DNA from 4 places in the Pseudoalteromonas sp. A3 genome. Region 4 is predicted to be linked to each of the others. Evidence: predicted binding sites of a transcription regulator. Region 4 holds the regulator's gene; each other region holds the start of a gene.
What was found. Region 4 encodes sigma-54, which starts transcription at its own class of promoters, with help from an activator protein. Its sites were predicted from a motif close to GTTGGCACGNNNNTNGNNT; they were not measured.

Region 1 (5,684 bases), on a different contig from region 4:
CCTTGTGGTGCAATAGGGTCGTTTGCTTCTACATCGTAAAAGTCAACGCGGTAACCCACACTGGTATGAAGTTTATCGCCCCAATCTGAGTCTTGCTGAATAGCAAGCCCGGTTTGCCATGAACGTGAGTCGGTGGTGTCTGATAGGTTAAAGTCGCCGCTGCCATCGTTATCTAGATCGTATTGGCCGCCAGGTGATACAAATACACCTGGGCTTAGCTCTACTAAACGTGCTTTTTGTGCATCGGTTAAGGGTATGCGGCGGTTTGAAAGTGGGCCTGTTAAATCAATTGGTAAATCGGCCTCGGTAGTAAATTGGCTGTAGCCAAGTACTTTGTTGTAGCGTACGTCAAAAGCAAAAATTGTTTGTTGGTCACTATTCCAACGGTAGGTAAGCTCAGTGCGGTTTTGCGCTGTATCGGCGCCGTCTATAATTTCTACAAAGCTGTTTTGGGCTATTTCTTCACGCTGTAAATGCTGAAAATACGTAATGTTTTTAAGTGAGGCATTAGCACTTAGCTCACGCTTATAAATGCTGTGAATTAAATAAGTGGTTGCTTCGTTTTGGTTATCAGGGTCGGTAAGTACGGTGCTGCGATCTATTTTTACTTGCCCAGTAGGCGATACAATAGAACCCGCTGCAGGTACGGTACTGCCATTGGCTTGCACGCCTTGGCCGGTAATATAAAGGCCATCATCAATTAAGGCTTGGGTAGGGCGGTTAATACCAGCGTTGTCGGTAAATTCAACTTGGTATAGCTCAAAGTTAATATCCCAACTGCTTTTATCATCGGGCAATATGCGTAGTGCTGCAAATAAACTGTCGCTTTTAGTGCCTGAGTAATCGTAGTAACTGCCTTCATCGAGGTGCTCGTAACTTACTCTTAGGCCCACTTTATCTTTTATAATGGGGGCAGTGTAATCTACTTGCGCACTGTATTGATCCCATCGCCCCGCTGAGAGCTTAACTTTACCTTTACTTTCATCTGTAGAGGCAGCCTTTGAGTGTAAATTTACAAAACCACCGTTACGTTGGCTTGAACCAAATAAAACCGGCGGTGCGCCTTTTACTACATCTATTTGTTCTACAGAATTGAACGATAACGGCACACCAAAGCCATTATTACCTGCTTGGCGGCGTGTACCATCTTGAAAAAGCTCACCTAGCTGGCCACGAATAGTAGGTAAGCTGGGCGCACCAAAGCCACTTGCAGAGTAAGTGTTTGGGCTTACGGCTAGTACGTCTTGTAGGGTAGTAATATTTAGTTGCTCTATTAACTCGCTTGAAATAGGCGTTACTGAGCGTGCTATGTCTTGCAGTGCAAGGTTGTCGCCGAAGGGGCCGTTAATAGTGGCATCTTTTACAGAAAGCCCTTGAGATTTAATCGTTTGGCCTGCTACTTCAATACGTTCAATTGAGTCGGTATTAGCTGCAGATTGTGCCGCATGAGCATAAAAATTAGGTGTGAGTGAAGCGGCTATAAAAAGTGCCAAATATGAATGTTTCAAAAGGGTTCTCATTTTGGTTAGTGTGAATGTGGCAATAAAGACCTGCAGCTTTGTGAATAACTTTCAGTAAATATTAATTCTTTTTGTTTTTTAGAATGAAACGTTAAAAGTTTAGCACATTGCTCAAAAGCGTTATTCAGTTTTAGCCACTATGTTTTTGTTTTACAAATACTGTAGTTAGTTATTGCCATAATAGGTCGTAATTTATAAATAGCGGTTTTATACGCAAACAAACGTAAAGCAGGGCACCGAATTTATTAAAAAATTATACATTAAGATGAAATAAAATATGTGTTGAGCGGTCTTGCTAGTTTCAACATTAAATTATTTAGTTTTAAGGAAATTTTATGACTGGTACAACAGGTACTGACTTTCAAAATCGTTTGCAATGGTCGCTTTTTTCGCTACGCCTAGGCGTATTTATTGTAATGATTATGTGGACGTTTGATAAGTTTGTTAACCCTGGGCATAGCGCTCGAATTTTTGAGCATTTTTATGGTATTGGCGGCTCTACAGATGTGGTTGCTTATGTACTGGGGGCGTTACAGCTTATTTTAGTGTTGGCTTTCATAGCGGGTATTAAAAATCGCCTTACTTATGGCGTTATATTTGTAATGCACGGCCTTTCTACGCTTTCATCTTATAATCAGTATATTGATGGCTTTAATAACTTATTGTTTTTTACAGCGTGGCCAATGTGGGCAGCGTGTTTTGCACTGTATGTGTTACGCGAACAAGACGTTAAATTTACCATTAAGTAGCGCAGCAAAAAAAATGGTTATAAGCCATACGGCTTATAACCAATAAGTACACAAGGGAGTGTATGGAAGTCGGTTTAATTAATAACTAATGCATGGCATCGTTGTACTGTTTAGCTAGGCTTTCTTTTTGCCCTTCGGTTAGGGCTTTACCCGCTAATTGAAATACTTCATGTTCTTCTTCACTTAAATGATGATGCACTAAATGGTGCAATTTTTTAGCAGCAACTAACCATGCCGATGAGCTCATTTCGGTGTCTTCAAGTTGTTCAATTAATTCGTCAATTTCATGGTGTTCAGCAACGCTGTGGCGTGCTTTTTCGTGCGTTAAATCGTCAAACATGAGTGGGTTATAAAAATAACGCTCTTCAAATTTTGCATGATCTTCTAATTCTGTTTTTAGCTCGTCCATTAGCTTGTGGCGCTGCTGTGTATCGCCGTGCGTTTGAATAAGGGCATCTACTAACTCGCGTTGTTTATCGTGGTCGTGACGTAGCGCTTCAAAAATATTCATAACTCTTTCCTTGCTGTAATTGCTTTATAAACTTTTAAAAGCAAGCGCAGTGCCAAATTTAATATGTTGATATAATTGACTTTAATGTACTTTTGGTTGGTTTGGATGGCGTTGCTCTGTAACTTTTACACATAAACAGCTGCAATTTTTTCAGATTAAAAGAGGTGATTGCTTTTGACGCTACATAAGCTTACATATTTTTACTGGTTGGGTATTTTATTGAGGTGGTAAAGTAGCGCATTATTTGGGTACAAGCTGTACATACTTGCCTTACCTATATTTTTATAAAACTTTAGATATTAGGATAGTTTAAGGATGAACTTAAAAAGCCCCACTACAGCATTATTACTGTGCGCGTTATTAAGTGCATGTAGTACAGCCGAGCATTCTGAACGACGTGTATGCATACAAAAGGCAGAAATGACTGAGCTAAATGGCGCTAAAACAAGCTCAGAGGTTTACAATGAATGTGTAAGCGCTCAAATAAAAAAGGATGCTAAAGGCGACACTTTTTTTGATGAAGTTGGTGTGTTTTTTATTGATCTACTTGTTTTAATAGCCGACTAAGTAAGCAAACTTACAGCTATAATTTAAAGCACAAGGGTGCGTAAAATAGGATTGAATATGAAAGCGTTTTTAATTGTATTTTCATTGTGTATATTTTTAACTGGCTGTGTGGCAAAGCCTTATGCGGGCTCTGCAAAATGTATGGAACAAGCTGATATAGCTTATGAAACCAATATACATAAAAATGAGCCGCTAAATAATGAATGCAAAGCTACAAAAGTAAATACGCCTAATAAAGAGTTTCAGAATCATAGTATTGTTGATAGAAGTCTTTTACAGCTAATTGTTAGTTTTTTAAACGGTATATTTAGATAATTAAAATACAATTAAATAAGGTATGTATGCAGGAAGAACTAAAAGCAAAAATTATAGCTGTATGCGATAAAAAAATAGCAGCCAAAGTCGAAAACGTAGGCCTTTCTTTTTACGCTTTTTTTGCAAATAAAAACGACAATCCAGAGCTGCTGATGCAAGCCGCTACGTGGTGGATACACACCCATAAGTTAGATCACTTTGAAAAAGCGATAAAAATAAAACAAATGATTATTGAAGGTGACTAATAACGTATATTTACGCGATTGCTATTTGGTTTCTACCATTTTCTTTTGCTTTATAGAGTTGTTGGTCTGCACGTTTAATTAGCTCGCTAAGTGAGTCGCTTTTAGCATCACTTATTGCCACGCCAGCACTAAAGGTAACGTGTGTTTTACTTGGCAATGCCTCAATATGACTACAGTACTGCGCTAACTTATTTTCAAGATTTTCAAAAAAGTCGCTTATTTTATCGCGATTTTGCGTTTTTAAAACAAATAGCCACTCTTCGCCGCCATAGCGGCCAAACTTATCGTTAGTACTTAGTGTGTCTTTTGCTGCTTGAGCAAATTTTATAAGTACTAAATCTCCTATATCGTGGCCAAATTTGTCGTTAATAGCTTTAAAGTAATCTAAATCGACAATGGCTATTGCTAGGCTCTGCTGGGATAAACACTCATTTGCTTTTTGCAAAATGCCACGCCGGTTTAAGCTGTTAGTTAGGTAGTCGGTTAATGCTATAGCATGGTATTTTTTACGTTGGCGCATTTGGCGGTAAAATAAAAATAGCGACACGATGACTAAAATAAAGGCAATTGAGGCACTTAAGCGCCAAATTATTTTTTGCTGGTGCTCTTCTGTTGCCTGCAATTTGTTTATGTCTTTTTCGTATTCTAGCTGTAAAATTTTGTCTTCTTTTTCTTTTACTTCAAATTTAACTTGCAAGGTTTTTATATTGGTTTCGCTGGTGGCTTCGTAGTGTTTTATTGTATAAGCAAGCTCATCTTCGATTGCTTTAAATGCATCTTCGGTGAAGTTAAGTTGGCGCTTTAATTTATAGCGTTTGCTTAAAAAATCAGCCTTATAAATGCTGCGGCTAAATTTATCTAGGTTTAAAAATACTTCGTCGTTTACTTGGTTGGCTTTATTTAATAAATTTTGTTTTGTGTAGATGTCTGATAATAAAATCATTGATGCTAAATGCATGTCGTTAATACCGGCAGAGCTTGCAAGTGCAATATTTTTGTTTGCAAGCATTAAAGCTGTATCGTAATTACCCTGCAGGTATTGAATATTTGCAATAGAATATTGAGCGAAGGCTAAACCTTTTTTCATATTAACTTTGCTAAAATAAGCTAGCGCTTTATTTAAGTATACAAGCGCGTTTTTAGGCTGACCGACCTCAAGTAATACGTTTCCTAAACTCCAATAAGCTTTAGCAGTAAATAGGCCGTCGCTTGTTTGCTCGTAGGCATCTACCGCTTTTTGGGCATAGTAAATGGCTTTTTCTTTATCATCTTTGTAGAGGTAGTTGTAAGCGTCGGCAATTTTTCTAAAAAAGTAGCCCTGCGAGGCTATGTCTTCTTCCTTTATAGCAAGCTCTAAACCTGTTAACGCCGCACTTAGCGTTTTTTTAAGTTCGTCGGTTTCGGTGTAGTAATAGGCTATAGCCCGAAAAACAATGATTTTTTCGTTAGGAGAAAGCTGTTTTACCTGCGTTTGCAGTTGATTAGCAAGCGATTGCGCATTACTTAACTCTTTGTTAATTGCGAAAAGCTTAAGCTGAGCCTCTAAAAATAGTAGGTGGCTGTTTTTATATGTTACAAGCTCAGTACTCTTTAAATACATTAGCAAATGGGTACTTAGCGCGGTGTATTGTTCTTGTCGAAAAAGTAGCTCTGAATATAAGGCAGCCGCTTCAAGGTGCAACTGTTTATGCTTTGTATGTTTAGTGACGTTATAAGCGTGGGTTAGTTGTTTTTGGTGTAAAAGGTAATCTAGCTTGTTGGCTTTAATATCACTAAG
Region 2 (5,684 bases), on a different contig from region 4:
CAAATACAAACATAAGATCTTGAATTTGCTGAGACATTTCTTCATCGTGTTCACGAATAGAGTCCATCAACTGCCCTTCTACATTTGTATCTAGGTAGTTCATGATATCTGCCGCGGCTTTTAAGCCACCCATTTTAGCGGCTTGTGCGCCTGCTTGGCCGGCAAATTGTTTTTCCATAATCTCGTTAAGTTCTTGCAATGCTGCAGGTTGCACTTCTTCAAGATTAGCAATACGCATAGTTAAATCTAGGCGCACTTTTTCAGGAAATTGCGCTAAGATTTCTGCCGATTGCTCAGGCTCTAAATACGATAAAACAATAGTTTGAATTTGCGGGTGCTCATTACGAATAATATTGGCAACTTGCTTTGAGTCCATCCATTTAAGTGAATCTAAGCCTTTAGCGCCCGAGCCCATTACAATTTGGTCGATTAAACTTGCTGCTTTATCTTCACCTAATGCGGCGGTTAGCGCCTTTTTAATAAAGTCTTCTGACTGGAAGCCAATTGTACTAAAGCTTTGTATTTGTTCTATAAATAAATTGTGAACTGCGCTTATTTTAGATTGTGACAAGTCATCTAGCGCAGCCATTGCCATACCCACTTTTTGCACTTGCTTAGGCTCTAAGTGTTTAAGTATTTGCGCTGCGTCTTCTTCAGATAAGCTCAATAAAAGAATTGCAGCTTTATCTACGCCATCTAACTTGTCAACATCAAACGCTGGCGGGAGTTGTTTTTGTTCTTGATCAGTCATCTTCTGTTAACCACGCTTTCACTACTTGTGATGATAGTTCAGGTTCGTTCGCTACAAGTGCTCTTACCGCTTTAAGCAAATCTTCGTCGCCATGTAAATCTGGCAGCTGTAGTGTACCATCGCTTGAGAAGCCTACAGAAGCAGAATCAAAGTCTTTATTTAGCATATCTAGCGTGCTATCGCCAATATCCACCCCAGAGCTTAATGCATCTTCATCGTACTCTTCGAGCGTATCATCTGGGTATATTAAGCGTTTAAGCATAGGCTTAACAACTGCCATAATAAGCACAATAATAACCAGCGCCCCCAATACTAAGCGGACGATTTTCATAAACCAGTCCTGCTCCCACAGCGGTACTTCTAAATCTAAATCAACTGCTTCGCGTACAAATGGCACGGTTACCACCTCTAATGCATCGCCGCGTTGCATATCAAAGCCTACCCCACCTTGTAATAGGCGACGTATATTTGACAAAGCCTCTACCGAGCGCGGCGCCATGGTTGTTTCGCCGTTTTCACCTACTTTTGGCACATAATCAACGGCAACCGAGACGCTAATTCTGCGAATAACCCCTGTTTGTTGGCGCTTATGTGAAATGGTGGTGTCTAGCTCAAAATTACGCGTAGCCTCTTTATGCACTCGACTTGGATTGGTTGCCGTACCCGCATTACCTTGGCCTGCTACTTCTGGAATAGTTGAATTCATAGGGGGCTGATTAGTCAGTGCCCCAGGAATACCTACCGCTAAGCCACCAATGTTGTTCTCTTCAAATGTGGTTTCGCTTCTTACTGCTGGTAAGTCTGGGTTGTAGCGCTTTTGTGTTTCTTCTACTGAGCTAAAGTCCATGTTTAAATCAACTTGCGCCGTGTAGTTACCCAAGCCAACTACAGGAATAAGAATACTGTCTATTTTCTCTAAATACTCTTGCTCACGCTTTCTTTCAATGTCGTACTCTTTACGAGAGCGTGCTGCTAATGAGTCTTGCGAGCCTGAATTAAGTAAGCGGCCGTTTTGATCTGTTACCGTTACACGTGAAGGCTCAAGCCCCTGTACTGCAGAGGCAATCATATCAACCACTGAGTCAATCTCCTCGCCATCAAGCATTCTGCCGCGCTTAAGAGTCAATACCACTGTGGCTGATGGCTTTTTCTCTCTGCGTGCAAATACGTTTTCTTTTGGAATGGCTAATAAAACTTTCGCGCGTGTTACGTTGTTTAATTCTTCTATGGTGCGGGCAAGTTGTTGTTCGCGGCCGTGTTTTAAGCGTTCACGCTCTAATCGTTGGCTAACACCAAAGCCCATATCTTGCATTATGATGTCGGTGCCTGAAGTAGGACCTTGCTCTAGGCCTTCACGGGCCATCAGCAATTTAATGTTTTGATACTCGCTTTCATCAACCGAAATTACGTTGCCGTCTAGTTCGTAGTCAATTTTTTGTGCATCTAAAAAATCAAGGGTTTGGATCAGCTCTTCTGTTGGCATTTTACCCAGCGGACGCATGTCTGGCTGACGTGCCCAAATAATCACAAATATGGCAATAGCTAAACAAATAGCCAGCGCAATAATAAGGGTGACTTGGCGAAGCACATCAACACCATTTAAGGCGCTTAAGTAGCCCGACTTTTGTTCTTGTTGCTCGTTATCTTCGCTTTGGTCAATACCGCCGCCAGCAAGAGCAAGATCTGTTGATTGATTAGATTGCGCCACAATAATTCTCCACTACCTACTTAAACAGGCATGTTCATAATTTCTTGGTATGACTCAACAAGTTTATTTCTTACTTGTACTGTAGCCTCAAATGCCACTGACGATTTTTGTGAGGCAATCATTGCCTCAGCAAGCGATACACTTCTATCACCCATTTCAACAGCCACTACTTTTTGTTTGGCATCTTGTTGTAAGCCATTAACCGTGTTTAATGCATCACTTAGTAAGTCACCAAATTGAGCAGACGATGTTGGCTGAGCTTTAGTAGGTAGCTTATTAATTTGATTTGTATGGCCTGCTTCTAAAGCCATTGATTGCATTTCTTGAAATAGCGCGCTGTTTTGAATTTTCATAATTTTCTCTGGCAAATGCAGTTAACGTTCATAAAGGGAATAAAGCACAAAGTGTGCCATAAAAATAAACCTTTAATTACATAAGGTTAACTATTATTTTTGAGAGTCAGAGATTTGACAACCCTAAACTAACCGTGGTTAGTTTAGGGTTATATAGAAGAAAGGGGTAAAGTTATGCGGGCAGCGAAATACCTAAATCACGCATTTGCGCTAGTTTATAACGTAAAGTACGCGGGCTGATCCCAAGTGTTTGTGCAACATCTTTACGTTTGCCTTGGCAGCGCGCTAGGGTTTCTAATATTATTTTATGCTCTTTATCTTTTAGCTCATCTTTATAGCTGCCAGTATCAACGCTAGGCAGTGAGCCACTCACCTCTGCAGGCGTTATTTTGTCATCATAATACGCGCCACTTGGAGTGTTCGCTTGTTCAGGCGCTATCTCCTGTGTAGGCGTACTGTTAATTGGCGCTTGCATTAAGTTTTCAATAAAAATGGCCTGTTCGCCAATTACATTGCCCGTTCGCAAAATAAGCGCACGTTGAATTACATTATCAAGCTCACGTACATTCCCAGGCCATGCATGGCTTAGTAATTTTTGTTCAGCGGCACTATCAAGCGTTGCTAGCGGCTCTTTACTTTTAACTAAATGGCGCTCTATTAAATGCTTAGCCAATACAATTATATCCCCTGGGCGCTCACAGAGCGGTCGCCACATTAGAGGAAATACATTTAAGCGATAATATAAGTCTTCTCTAAATTGATTATCTGCAACGGCTTCTTTTAGGTCGCGGTTACTGGTTGCGAGTACTCTTACGTCGAGTGAAATTGTTTTTCGGGCACCTAAACGTTCAACTTCACGCTCTTGCAATACCCGTAATAGCTTAGCTTGCAGCCCCAAGTCCATTTCGGTTATTTCATCAAGTAATATGGTGCCGCCTTGGGCTTGTTCAAACTTACCTGGGCATGCTTGTATTGCACCGGTAAACGCGCCTTTTTCGTAGCCAAATAAAGTGGCTTCAAGCATGTTTTCGGGAATAGCCGCACAGTTTATTGCCACAAAAGGCGCATCGCATCGGTTTGATTTATCGTGAATGTATCGCGCCAACACTTCTTTACCAGAGCCACTCGGGCCTAGCACCATAACACTTGCATCTGAGCGTGCCACTTTGCTCGCCAGTTCTAAAAGCGCAATACTGCTAGGGTCGGCAACAATTGGGCCGTCAGTGTCTTTTGGCTTTTCGGGTAAATACCGACTAACCATATTTAAAAGCACCTCAGGGGCAAATGGTTTAGCCATATAATCAATTGCGCCTAAGCGCATTGCCTCTACTGCATCATCAATCGTTGCATAGGCAGTCATCATTAATACGGGGAGTTCTGGGTAGTTAAGCTTAATGCTTCTGAGCAAATCTAGGCCGCTCATCGCGCCCATTTGCACGTCGCTGACCACTAATGAAAACTCAGATTTTTTTAATTGGATCATGGCTTGCTCAGCACTATCGGCTGCAACACAGGCAATACCCGACATTTCTAACGTGTCTATGAGTGCTTCTCTTAAACCTGCATCATCTTCAACCACTAGTATTGTATTACTCATGCTGTTTTCTCCTGCGTTGAGGCCGTGCATATGGGCAACAATAAACTAAAACATGCACCACCATTGGCATTATTAACCACTTCAACACGTCCTTGATGCGCATTAGCCACAGAGCTTACAACAGCAAGCCCAAGCCCTGTACCTTGGCTTTTTGTGGTATAAAACGGTTCAAAAATTTTCTCTATTTGGCTCAACTCTACACCAGGGCCGTTATCGCATACGCTAATACGCACGGTATCGGGTTCGCTGCTATCGCGCTGCGCTTTTAATGTCACCTGGGCTTGGCTGCCAATAATTTGAATACTATTGTGAATAAGGTTTTGAATAGCACTGGCCAGCGCGGTTTTATTACCGGTAATTTCTATGTCTGGCTCTGGTAGCTCGACAACAAGTGAGCTGTTATTTAAGGCTACCATTGCATCGGCACCTAGTTTTACCTCGTTTAAAAGCTGCTGCATAGAAACCTGTTCAACCACTTGTTGCTCGCCGCTTTTGGCAAAAAGTAGCATATCGTTAACTTGGGTTTCTAAATCTTTTAATCGCGACATTAATTTAGTTTGAAAGTTATCGCGTGATGACTCTGGTAGCTTTTTAGAGCCCAAATTGGCCGCATATAACATAGCCGCCGAGAGCGGTGTACGCACTTGGTGCGCAAGCGATGCCACCATTTTACCAAGCGCACTCAAACGCTGCATATGGGCTACGCGCTTTTGCAAACGGCGCGTTTCTGTTAAATCTGTCATTAATATTAATTGCCCAGGCTCTGGCGCTAGCGCGGTAATATCAAGCTTTATAAGGCGCCCATCTTTGAGCGACACTTCATGTCCATCATCTTGGTGGGGACGAAAAGAGCGCTGAATAATGTTAAACCACTTCTCTCCTTCGAGCGGCTCGCCTAACATATCAATCGCTATTTGATTGGCTTTTGCAATAAGCCCTTTGCCATCAAGCACTACAACACCCGCAGGCATGGTATCAACTAAGTGCGACAGCCAACTTGCCTGCTGTCTTAAATCACTTAATTCACCAATGTACTCTTCTTGAAGTAAACATGGGTTATACTGTTTTGCAGTAATAAACTGTGGTTTAAGTACACTCGCAAGGGCCATAATCAAATCTCTTAATGATGTAGATACAGGGCTAAATGCACAATTTATACCAATATTATTTTATATATTTTTCATTTAGTTACCTTACAATATCGCGTAACAAAAAAATGACGCACACTAAAAGGAATAATAATGAGTGAGCAAAATAAATGCCGTTGTGCATGGC
Region 3 (5,684 bases), on a different contig from region 4:
TACCGATGACGATATTGCTAACAATGCAAATGTTGCCGATATGCTCTCGGTTTTTCCTAAATTAAAAGCACAAACCCTAACCTTAAACCCACACGACTATGGTTTGAAGGAAATTGGCCATATGAAATTTTTTAGCAAAAAATCTGACGGATTATGGCCACTTGCGCTTAACTGGCTAAACAAACACAGTTAAAAAAGGATGCGTTTACTCCGTAAATTTGCACCGTTAATTTACGGCGTTAATTTGCTTTTTAACTGGTTTTTCACGCGTTACGAAATAGCACACGAGTGAGCCGCCAGTTACCATTATTACTCCTTGCCAAAACGAGGCACTAAGGGTAATAGACAAATAAAGCGCCGAAATAATCGCCGAAAAAACCGGCGTAAAATACGAAAGCGTACCAAGCAACATTAAGTTACCGCCAATAATAGCTTGGTTCCAAAGAGCATACCCGCTGCCAACAACCACACCAGCTAACACAAGCGTTACGGTCGCGTGCAGTGTAAAGGTCATTTTTGGCTCGTCACTTAATCCATACAACACCCATAAGCTTAGTGCCGTGGCGATAAAAAACAGCACAATGGCATTTTGCCCATTGCTATTTTTTTGAGTAATTACACAGTAAACAGACCAAATAAAAGGTGCTACAAACGCCAATAAGTAGGCCGTTGGGTTACTGGCAAAATTACCCATAATACTATTAAGTGATAACCCACTATCGCCACCAACGCACCAAGCCACACCAAAAAAAGCGAGCAGCATACCTGGGTAAATCCAAACACTTACTTTACTACGATTAACTATAATACTGAGCAAAATGGTAAGTGTGGGCCATAAATAATTTATAACTGCCATTTCTACCGCTTGGTGGCGATTATTAGCAAGCCCTACAAACAGCGCTAAACACACCTCGTAAAGTGCAAATAAAGCAGTACCCCAAATAATATAACGCTTATTAAACCCAGCAAACTTAGGCCGTCCCATTACCAAAATTAAAAACAGCGCGCTTACACTGTACATGAGTGCCGCCCCACCTATGGGGCCAAATAACTCCGAAACATCCCTGAGCAGAGCCACTAAACAACTCCATAACAAAATAGCGGCAATGCCATAAAGCGTGTATTTATGATTAGAAAAAAAGTCCATTAACTACCTAAAAGTACTACTTACGTTTGACGTTACGCTAACAGTAATTAGTGGGTTAAACAATTGTTGCTCATCATTTATTGTTATAAAGATGTTTTTGGCCTGCACTTAAGTGTTTGACCTTTTGGTCAGTAAAGTTACAATCATTCAACACGTTAAAAACAGCATCGCCATAATGAGCACACAAACAAAGCCAAATAAAAAAGAACTCACCCGAGTAAAAAACCAAACATTAATACTCGATGCCGCCGAGCAATTGTTTTCTCAGCTTGGTTACGATGGCACCAGTATGAGTATGGTTGCCAAAGAAGCAGGCGTTCCTAAGGCCAATATTTTATATTATTTTAAAAGCAAAGACGGCCTATACGAAAACGTAATAGACCGCATTATTGCACACTGGAACTTAGGCTTAGATAACGTAACCCCTGAGGACGACCCTGCGCATGTGTTGTATCACTATATTAAAAGCAAAGTCATACTTGCCGTAAACCAGCCGCTGCAATCACGTTTATTTGCCAGTGAAATACTGCGCGGCGCTCCTTATTTGCAAAACTACTTTAGAACCAACACACGCCCGTGGGTGAAACAAAAGGTAGACGTGTTTCAGGCCTGGATAGATGCAAACAAAATGGATAATGTTGACCCTTACCATTTATTATTTACCATTTGGTCAACTACGCAGTACTACGCCGACTTTCAGGCCGAAGTGCTACTGGTAATGAACAAATTAGAATACGACGAAACCGATGTGGCACAAATAACGCAATCAACTGCCCACATAATCTTAAAAGGTATTGGTTTAAAAATACCTGAGCACATTGAGGCTTAACCCATGGATAATTTTACCACCCCAGACTTATTTGACGATCACCGCAATAGCGTACAAGTTGCCGACAGCGGCCTGCGCCACTTTGGTAAAAAAACCACGTTTAGTGGCCAAGCAGTAACCGTTACCTGCCCAGACGATAACTCGTTTGCCGCCGACATACTGCATGAAAACGGCAAGGGTAAAGTACTGGTTATTGATGGCTTTGCTAGCAAACGCTTCGCTTTTATAGGCGATATTATGGCGGAGCGCGCGTTAAAAAATGGCTGGGAAGGCGTGATTATTAACGGCTGTTGCCGTGACATTGAAATACTTGCCACTATGGATTTGCCGGTTATGGCGCTAGGCTCAACCCCGCGCAGTACATTAAAGCGTGGCTTTGGAGATAAAAATCAAACAGTGACCATGCTTAGTACCACAATTAACCCTAACGATTGGCTATACGCCGATGTAAATGGCTTAATTATTAGCCCTAACGCATTACTATAAACGCCATATTTGCAACCAAGTTGGTGCAACCACGCACCAACTTGGTGTGTTTTCACCTCTAAATTACGCCTTCTTTAATACTTATATTTTTATAAATATCTGCTAAACCCCATGTAAACCAAAAAAACCTGACCGAGCGGACAACTTTATTGCATTTGGCATTGCTTTTGCTTAGCTTTTAGGCAATATAATAGCTAACCGATTAAAAAGCGGATCAGGCTCTGTAAAATAAAAATAAGATGTTACGCAGTGGGCTGAAAAATAATAATAACTAATTCGTCTTTTTAATCATCCTAAATCTGATTATAACCAGTTGGTCAGATTTACTTTATAACGAGTGGTGATATGAGTACCAAAACACATAATAATTTTACCGGTATTTTTTGTGACCATGGTCCTAACGCATGGCAAACACAAATCCACGGCACACTTGTAAATAAGCGCCTTGCGGTAAAAGATGTATTTGCTGTTAAAGGCGAGCGCAACAGCGCAGGTAACCCAAGCTGGTTTAAAGCAGCAAAACCTGCACAGCAAACAGCAAGTGCCGTAAACAAACTAATGAATGAAGGTTGTAGCTTTACAGGCTTTACCCATACCGATGAGCTGGCCTACAGCTTAGAGGGCAATAACATTCACTATGGTGCAGCACAAAACCCAAAACTTAAAGGCCATGCAAGTGGCGGCTCAAGTATGGGCTCGGCAGCAGCTGTGGCGGCTAACCTAGCCGATATTGGCTTAGGCACTGATACTGGTGGCTCTATAAGGATACCGGCAAGTTATTGTGGCTTATTTGGTATAAGGCCAAGCCATAACGTAATTGAAAAAGATGGCCTAATACCGCTAGCGCCCCCGTTTGATACCATTGGCTGGCTTACGCAAAATGCAGAGCTGCTAAGCGATGTAGGCAATGTACTGTTACCAAATCAAGCTATTAATAACGTTGATACTTTAGTTATTTGCGAGCCATTATTTGAGCTGGTTGACCCTGTTTTACAAGCCCCGCTTGAACAATTACTTGAAAAAACCAAACCTTATTTTAAACACCATAAAGAATTTGAACTGCCTAACAGCAGCTTATTAAGCGAACTGGCTGACAGCTTTAGAATACTGCAAGGGCGCGCAATCGCAAAAACGCATAAAGATTGGCTTCAATTGCCTGGGCAACTTCCCCAGTTTGCTCCGGCAATTGCGGCACGTTTTAACATGGCGCTTGCTCTAACCGCCCAAGAAGAACAAGAAGCACTAAATGTACAAACCCAATGGCAAACACTAATCGCTAAAAACCTAAACACAAACAGTTGTTTATTTTTGCCAACCACACCCACAACTGCACCTAAATTGGGCGCCGACACAAGCGCCTTACGCATGCAAATAATCACCTTATCGGCCATTGCGGGCTTGAGCCGCTCGGCGCAAGTACACTTACCATTGGCTAATTTAGAAAATGGCCACCCGTATGGGTTTTCATTAATGATGAGCCACGGCAACGATAAAAGCCTACTTGCCTGCGTACAACAATTAGCTGCCCACTTTAAACAGGACACTCTTGCATGAGCACACACAACATTGCCTTTACTGCCCCGCATTTTGCAGCAACCGAGGCAGGCACCTTAATACTAAAACAAGGCGGTACAGCCACCGAAGCCATGGTAGCGGCAGCGGCTGCTATTAGCGTGGTATACCCGCATATGAACTCAATTGGCGGCGACAGTTTTTGGCTTATTGATAACCCAAACCAAAGTATACCCACTGCCATTGATGCCTGCGGGCGCGCACCAAACGATATAAGCGCCTATAGCAATGAGCCACACATACCAGAGCGCGGCGGTTTAAGCGCGCTTACTCAGGCTGCAACATTACGCGGCTGGCAAAAAGCCCTTGCGGTAGATGAGCACGCTGCTCTTTCGCTAAGTATTATTTTAGCTCCAGCCATAAAGCTTGCGCGCGAAGGCTTTACAGTATCTAAAAGCTTGCAAGCAGGCTGCGAAAAGCTTGCTACCGCTTCAAACACTAACGCTGCCTTTAAAGAACTTTACATACCTAATGGTAAACCGTTGCAAGCGGGCCAACATTTTAAAAACCCAAAACTTGCCAGTACCTTTGAGCACTTAGCCGAGCATGGCTTAAACGCCTTTTACCAAGGCCCTTTAGCAGAGTCGTTTGCAAACGATTTAGCTGCCGCAGGCAGTGCAATTACACGCGCTGATATTGCCAATACGCAGGCCGATTTAGTAACGCCGCTCAGTGCTAATTTATCGGGCATACAGTGTTATAACTTACCCGCCCCCACGCAAGGCGTGCATTCTCTGCAAATAATTGGCGCTGTTAATAAACTAAAACATTTAGCCAAAACAGAGGCCGATTGGATGCACTTAATTGTTGAGGCAACCAAACAAAGCTTTACCCACCGCCCTACACTTTGGGCTGACCCAGATGCGCTTGGCGATGATTATAAAAACGCATTAACTGATGAGCGCTTAAGTGCGCTTGCCAGCAATATAGATATGAGCCAAGCCAAGCAATGGCCATTTAATGCAGAGCCAGGCGATACCGTTTGGATGGCCGCACGGGATAAAAACGGCCAACTAGTAAGCTTTATTCAAAGTGTTTACTGGGAATTTGGCAGCGGCATTTTGATGAGCGAAGGCGGCTTTGTATGGAATAACCGCGGTTTAAGCTTTAGTTTAAACAGCAACGATGCCAATGTCTTAAAAGCGCATAAAAAACCGGCTCATACACTCAACCCTGCTTTAGCAAAATTTGACGATGGTAGGCGCCTTGCCTACGGCACCATGGGCGGCGAAGGCCAACCACAAACACAAGCTGCTGTATTTAGTGGTTACGCATGGCGTAATAAATCAATTACCCAAGCAGTAAGCGATCCGCGTTGGTTATTAGGGCGCACCTGGGGCGATACAAGCACAAATTTAAAGGTAGAGCAAAGCTTAGTAATTCAAGTTAAACATGAATTAAATCAACGTGACCACGACTGGGTAAGCGTTGATAATAACAATGAAATGATGGGTCATGCAGGTGCCATTTTAGATACGCCTACCAGCCTTGAAGCAGCCACCGATCCTCGTTCAGATGGTCGCGCAACAGTAACTACAGCAGGAACACAATGACAGAAATAATAAATCAATGGCCAATTATAGCGGCCTTAATAGCAACCGGTATTTTTGCAGGTATTTTAGCAGGCCTATTTGGTGTAGGCGGCGGCAT
Region 4 (5,684 bases):
AGCGAATCGATGGATAAAGGGTGTAATCTGCGTGTTTCTGAAAAACGTTTGATCAGTGTTTGATCATCACTATCTAAATAAAACAGTGTGGGTTTAGCAAAGTCAGGAAGGTACTCGAGAATATCGTTAAATTCGTCTTGTTCTTTGGGGATATTACGAACATCTATACTAACGGCTATTTTGTCATAGTTATCTGAAACACTTCGCACCAAAGAGGGCAGTAGGTTGACCGGAATATTATCTACGCAATAATAGCCTAAATCTTCAACCACGCGTAAAGCAACCGACTTACCTGAACCAGAACGGCCGCTTATGATAATTAACTCCATTTATAGCCCTTAGTATTTACTACGATTGATCAACAATTACTTGATACAGCTCTGCATCGGTTTTAGCACTACGCAGCTGTTTACAAAATTCTTTGTTGCTCAGTTTATCAGCTATGGTTGCCAGAGTCTTTAGGTGCTGTTGGTTATCGCCATCTGGTACGATGAGTGCAACAAAAATATCAACAGGGCAGTTATCAATAGCATCAAAGTTAACAGGCGTGTCGCTAACAAGTACTAAAGCCAGCGGCTCTTCTACGCCACCCATTCTGCCATGAGGAATGGCGATACCCCGGCCAATACCAGTACTGCCTAGCTTTTCTCTGCTTGCCAGCGCATTAAGAATATCTTGTTGTGGTAAGTAGGGGAGCTTTTCATGAGCTAGCTCACTGATAAACTCTAAAATTCTTTTTTTACTACTAAAAAGGACCGCAGCTTTGCTGCAGTCCTGGCATACTAATGTACTTAATTTCATAATATTAGTGTCTAGCAAGCTTCTCTTTATGTTTTATGACTTGACGATCGAGCTTGTCAATCAACGAGTCTATAGCGGCATACATATCTTGGTGCTCTGTTGAGGCAAATAAATCTGCGCCACTTACATGAATAGTCGCTTCTGCTTTTTGGTTGAGTTTTTCTACATCGAGAATGACATGCACATTGCTAATATGATCTGAGTGCCTTTCTAGCTTTGCAAATTTATTATTTACATAGTCTCTAAGTGAATCAGTTACTTCTACGTGACGACCAGTTAGGTTTAGTTGCATAAGCATTTCCTCTTTGTTTTTTACGTCTTATATCAAACTCTTTCTCTGATTTGACGGTGGAATAGCTAGCGATTCACGGTATTTTGCTATTGTGCGTCTAGCTACTTTAATTCCTTGCTCTGCCAATATATCCGCAATTTTACTATCACTCAATGGTTTAGCTGAGTTTTCCGCGGCAATTAGCTTTTTAATTAGGGCACGTATTGCGGTTGATGAACACTCGCCGCCATTTTCAGTGCTTACGTGGCTTGAGAAAAAATACTTAAGCTCAAAAATACCACGTGGCGTATGCATATATTTTTGCGTAGTAACACGCGAAATTGTCGATTCATGCATTTCTACCATTTCAGCAACATCGTTTAAAACCATTGGCTTCATGGCTTCTGGGCCATGTTCAAAAAATGCCTGTTGCTGTTTTACAATACAGTTTGTTACTTTGAGCAGCGTGTCGTTTCTGCTTTCAAGGCTTTTTATAAACCATTTAGCTTCTTGTAAGTGAGAGCGAATAAATTGGCTATCACCACTTGATTTTACGGTACGTGACATAGCCGCGTACTGACTATTTACGCGTATTTTTGGCATGCTATCTGGGTTTAGCTCTACCACCCAGCGGCCTTTTATTTTTTTAACCGACACATCTGGTATTACATACTCCGACTCTTCCCTTACTATTGTATCTGCAGGTTTTGGGTTGAGGGTATGTATTAGGGTCATGACCTCTTTAAGCTCGTCTTCTTTAAGCTTAGTCTTTTTCATTAATGTACGATAGTCGCGTGCCGCTAATAGATCAATGTGATCGGTTAAGATCATTTTAGTTTGTTCTATAAAAGGGGTGTCTTTATCAAACTGGTTTAGCTGAATACACAAGCACTCTTGTAAACTGCGCGCGGCTATACCTACAGGGTCAAATAACTGAATACGCTTTAAAACGGCTTCTATTTCGTCAAGTTCAACTTCAACTTCGTCATCGTTTTCTTGGTTAAAGCTTTCTAAAATTTCTTCGCAACTTAGCGTTAAAATACCCGAGTCATCTACAGCTTCTACAATGGCAATAGCAATGGCTTCATCAGTGGGGCTAAAAGGAGTAAGCTGAAGCTGCCACATTAAATACTCATGTAGCGTTTCAGTAGAGGCACCTTGATAAATAGACTCATCTTCTGGCATTGGGCCTGAGGATGCCGCAGGGGCTGCGCTCATGTACTCATCCCAAGTTACATCCATTGCCATATCATCGCTAACGGTGTCTTTATTTAAAGCTTCGCCACTGTCTTGCTCGTACTCGCTAGTTGTATCGTCAGCCGATGCGCTTACGGTTACATCATCCGTATCTGCTTTTTGTTCATTTTTTCCAGCCGACTCTTCCGTGTAATCTTGCTCTTCTACTTCTAATAGCGGGTTGCTATCAAGTGCTTCTTGTATTTCTTGCTGGAGATCCAATGTACTGAGCTGCAGCAAGCGAATCGCTTGTTGCAATTGTGGAGTCATTGTAAGTTGCTGGCCCATGCGCAGCTGTAATGATTGCCTCATGTATCTCTAACAATCCTTTTATGTTGTTATAATTAATATTAGCAGATGCTTGTAGGTGTGGCTTAAATGTTACAGCCTAAATTGCTCGCCTAAATAAACATCGCGTACAGTTTTGTCATTTAATACGTGTTCTGGGGTGCCAGATGCAATTAGCTCCCCATGAGAAACAATGTAGGCTTTTTCACAAACATCAAGGGTTTCTCTTACATTGTGATCGGTAATTAATACGCCAATGCCACGGTTTTTAAGATGTTCTATTATTTTCTTTATATCTAACACTGAAATCGGATCAACACCAGCAAAAGGCTCATCCAATAAAATAAATTTAGGGTTTGCTGCCAGTGCTCTGGCAATTTCTACACGGCGGCGTTCACCACCAGAAAGCGCCATACCTTGGCTATCGCGAATATGCTGAATACTAAATTCATCAAGTAAGTTGTTAAGCGTTTCTTCTCGTGCGGCTTTATTGAGCTCTTTACGCGTTTCTAAAATAGCCATTAGGTTTTGATAAACTGTCAGCTTTCTAAATATTGATGACTCTTGCGGCAAATAGCCAATGCCTAAACGGGCGCGGCTGTGCATAGGTAATAACGTAATGTCGTTATCATCAATAGAAATTTTACCTTTGTCGCTAGGTACTAACCCTACAATCATGTAAAAGGTGGTGGTTTTACCTGCGCCATTAGGGCCCAATAAGCCAACAATGCTGCCGGCTTCTACCTCAAGGCCTACATTTTTTACAACTTGGCGGCCTTTATAGCTTTTTGCTAATAGTTCTGCTTTTAAGGTGCTCATGGTTGACCTTCGTTACCTGTTTTTTCTTTAATTTTTGCTTCAACAGGCACTAAAATTGTGTGGACACGATCCGTAGAGTTTTCGTCTTTTTCTGCGCTAATAAGCTGCTGCTGCATGTCGTAGGTAATACTTTTAGCATTAATTTTTTGACCGGCTTGTGCGACTTCAGCATCGCCAACAAGCGTTAAAAAGCGCTTTGCTACGTCGTAACGTACTTCGTTTGCGCTGGCACTCATTACGGTACCGTCGTCTTGTTTTTCTTCGAAGTAGGCTGGGCTGCCAGTGGCAATAAGGAGTTGTTTGTTATCCCCTAAGTCTTCACGTTTATGTACTTCGAGTCGGTCGGCTGTAATTTTGCGATTACCATGCACAATTTCGACGTTCTTTTCAAAAATACCTACGTTTTCTTTAAGTTGGCCTTCTTGACGGTCTGCACTAATAGAAATTTGATTTGCTGGCGGTTGAGCAGCAGGCTCAGCAGCAGAGGCGCTAAATGCAAGCATTAGCGATGGGATAATAAGTATTTTAGTGAGTTTATTGGTCATAATATATTGTTCGCGTATGGTTAATTAGTTTTATTACTTCGGTTTTTAAATCGGCTTCAAGGCCTTTACCGACAATTTTTAAATTAGGCCCAGTGACAACCACTGGCTGCTCAGAGCGCATTGTTAGCGCTTTAATGTCGACTTCGATGTTATCGGCATCGATGTTATCTATCATGGCATTATCAACTAAATTTTTAGCAACCACATTGCCTTCTAAAATAAGTTGTTTATCTTCGTAAAGCGTTGCTTCGTCTGCATTTATTCGCCATGTTTGCTTTTCGTTATACAAGGTGAAAATAGGTTTTTCAAAAAACGTAAAACCAAGCTGTTGGTACAGCTCCATTTTAGCCGCTGTGACTTTATGGCTTATTTTGCCTTGCTCGTCATAGGCTGTTTGCTTAAGCTCTATAGCGGTGTAATCGGGCTTTGCAATTACTTCAGGTTCTTGCTCTGGCGCTACATTGGTTTGGGTAAAATAAGGGTACCAAAGCCAAACCATACAGCCGATGAATAACGCACTGAGTATAACGCGTGCTGCATTCATGAACTGGTGCCTTGTGTTGTAAGCGCTATGCCGTTCTCTAGCATAAGTAAGTCTGTGAGCTCTCTAACGGCGCCAAAGCCACCAGGCATTTGCGTAGTGTAATGCGATAAGCGCTTAATTAGCGGGTGCGCATCGTTAACTGCAACGGCAAAGCCAACGCGCTCCATTACTGGCATGTCAGGGCCATCGTCACCAATATAGGCTATTTGTTCATCAGTTAACTTTAAAGTGTTTTTGAGTTCTTGATAAGCAATAAGTTTGTCTTCTTGGCCTTGATAAATGTGCTGTACGGTTAAGCTGCTCATGCGAGTTTGCACTATTTTTGAGTGACGCCCCGTAATGACCGCAACTTCAAAACCGCTATTGATCAGCGCTTTAATGCCAAAACCATCTTTTGTATTAAATGCTTTTAATTCTTCGCCTTGGTTACCGAGGTAAATTCGGCCATCAGAAAATACACCATCAATGTCGCATATGAGTAGTTTTACTTTTTTGGCGCGTGCTTTGGCATCATCGCTTAGCGGTTGATAGAGATCTTCAAATTGCATTTATAATACTCCTGCTTTTAAGAGGTCTTGCATATTTAAGGCGCCTATTGGCTGGTTTTTATCATTGACAACAATTAAACCATTAATACGTTTATTTTCCATTATGTTTAGGGCTTCAGCTGCAAGTATATCGGCCGTGGCGGTTGTGCATGACTTAGTCATAACCTGGCTAATAGCGGTGCTATGTATATCCACTCTTTGCTCTAAAATACGGCGTAAGTCACCGTCGGTAAAAAGGCCTGCAAGCTGTTGATTGTTATCTACAATAGCGGTCATACCCAGCCCTTTGGCTGACATTTCTATTAACGCGTCTTTAATTGTTTGCGTTACACCTATAATAGGGGTGTTTGTGCCGCTGTGCATTACATCTTTTAAAGTGAGCAACAATCGCTTACCTAAACTGCCACCAGGGTGAGAGAGTGCAAAGTCATCGGCGGTAAAGCCGCGTGCTTCTAAAAGCGCAACCGCCATTGCATCACCCATTGCTAAAGTAGCTGTGGTGCTTGCTGTAGGCGCTAAACCTAATAAACAGGCTTCTTGTTCTACTTTTATGCATACGTGCACATCGGCAAGTGTTGCCATAGTAGAGAGCGGGTTGCCCGTCATCGATATTATTTTTGCACCAAGGCGTT

Region 1: the regulator sigma-54 is predicted to act here: its motif matches at 2,819-2,837, upstream of OIZ54_RS03625 (hemerythrin domain-containing protein).
Region 2: the regulator sigma-54 is predicted to act here: its motif matches at 2,855-2,873, upstream of fliE (flagellar hook-basal body complex protein FliE).
Region 3: the regulator sigma-54 is predicted to act here: its motif matches at 2,617-2,635, upstream of OIZ54_RS03375 (amidase family protein).

What each region holds. Positions count from the first base shown of each region.
Region 1 is NZ_JAPCKL010000002.1:119,730-125,413, forward strand. Features, by position in the region: gene OIZ54_RS03615 (TonB-dependent receptor) at 1-1,508, opposite strand, end outside; gene OIZ54_RS03620 (hypothetical protein) at 1,856-2,269, shown strand; gene OIZ54_RS03625 (hemerythrin domain-containing protein) at 2,355-2,780, opposite strand; gene OIZ54_RS03630 (hypothetical protein) at 3,096-3,347, shown strand; gene OIZ54_RS03635 (hypothetical protein) at 3,405-3,662, shown strand; gene OIZ54_RS03640 (DUF6500 family protein) at 3,689-3,907, shown strand; gene OIZ54_RS03645 (tetratricopeptide repeat-containing diguanylate cyclase) at 3,918-5,684, opposite strand, start outside.
Region 2 is NZ_JAPCKL010000004.1:309,621-315,304, forward strand. Features, by position in the region: gene fliG (flagellar motor switch protein FliG) at 1-751, opposite strand, end outside; gene fliF (flagellar basal-body MS-ring/collar protein FliF) at 744-2,459, opposite strand; gene fliE (flagellar hook-basal body complex protein FliE) at 2,480-2,812, opposite strand; gene OIZ54_RS10270 (sigma-54-dependent transcriptional regulator) at 2,985-4,409, opposite strand; gene OIZ54_RS10275 (sensor histidine kinase) at 4,406-5,518, opposite strand; gene OIZ54_RS10280 (DNA-3-methyladenine glycosylase I) at 5,651-5,684, shown strand, end outside.
Region 3 is NZ_JAPCKL010000002.1:58,344-64,027, reverse strand. Features, by position in the region: gene OIZ54_RS03395 (alpha/beta fold hydrolase) at 1-193, shown strand, start outside; gene yddG (aromatic amino acid DMT transporter YddG) at 227-1,147, opposite strand; gene OIZ54_RS03385 (TetR/AcrR family transcriptional regulator) at 1,323-1,976, shown strand; gene OIZ54_RS03380 (putative 4-hydroxy-4-methyl-2-oxoglutarate aldolase) at 1,980-2,462, shown strand; gene OIZ54_RS03375 (amidase family protein) at 2,808-4,016, shown strand; gene OIZ54_RS03370 (gamma-glutamyltransferase family protein) at 4,013-5,587, shown strand; gene OIZ54_RS03365 (sulfite exporter TauE/SafE family protein) at 5,584-5,684, shown strand, end outside.
Region 4 is NZ_JAPCKL010000006.1:200,791-206,474, reverse strand. Features, by position in the region: gene rapZ (RNase adapter RapZ) at 1-329, opposite strand, end outside; gene OIZ54_RS12930 (PTS sugar transporter subunit IIA) at 349-801, opposite strand; gene hpf (ribosome hibernation promoting factor) at 806-1,093, opposite strand; gene OIZ54_RS12920 (RNA polymerase factor sigma-54) at 1,121-2,620, opposite strand; gene lptB (LPS export ABC transporter ATP-binding protein) at 2,690-3,415, opposite strand; gene lptA (lipopolysaccharide transport periplasmic protein LptA) at 3,412-3,960, opposite strand; gene lptC (LPS export ABC transporter periplasmic protein LptC) at 3,950-4,504, opposite strand; gene kdsC (3-deoxy-manno-octulosonate-8-phosphatase KdsC) at 4,501-5,052, opposite strand; gene OIZ54_RS12895 (KpsF/GutQ family sugar-phosphate isomerase) at 5,053-5,684, opposite strand, start outside.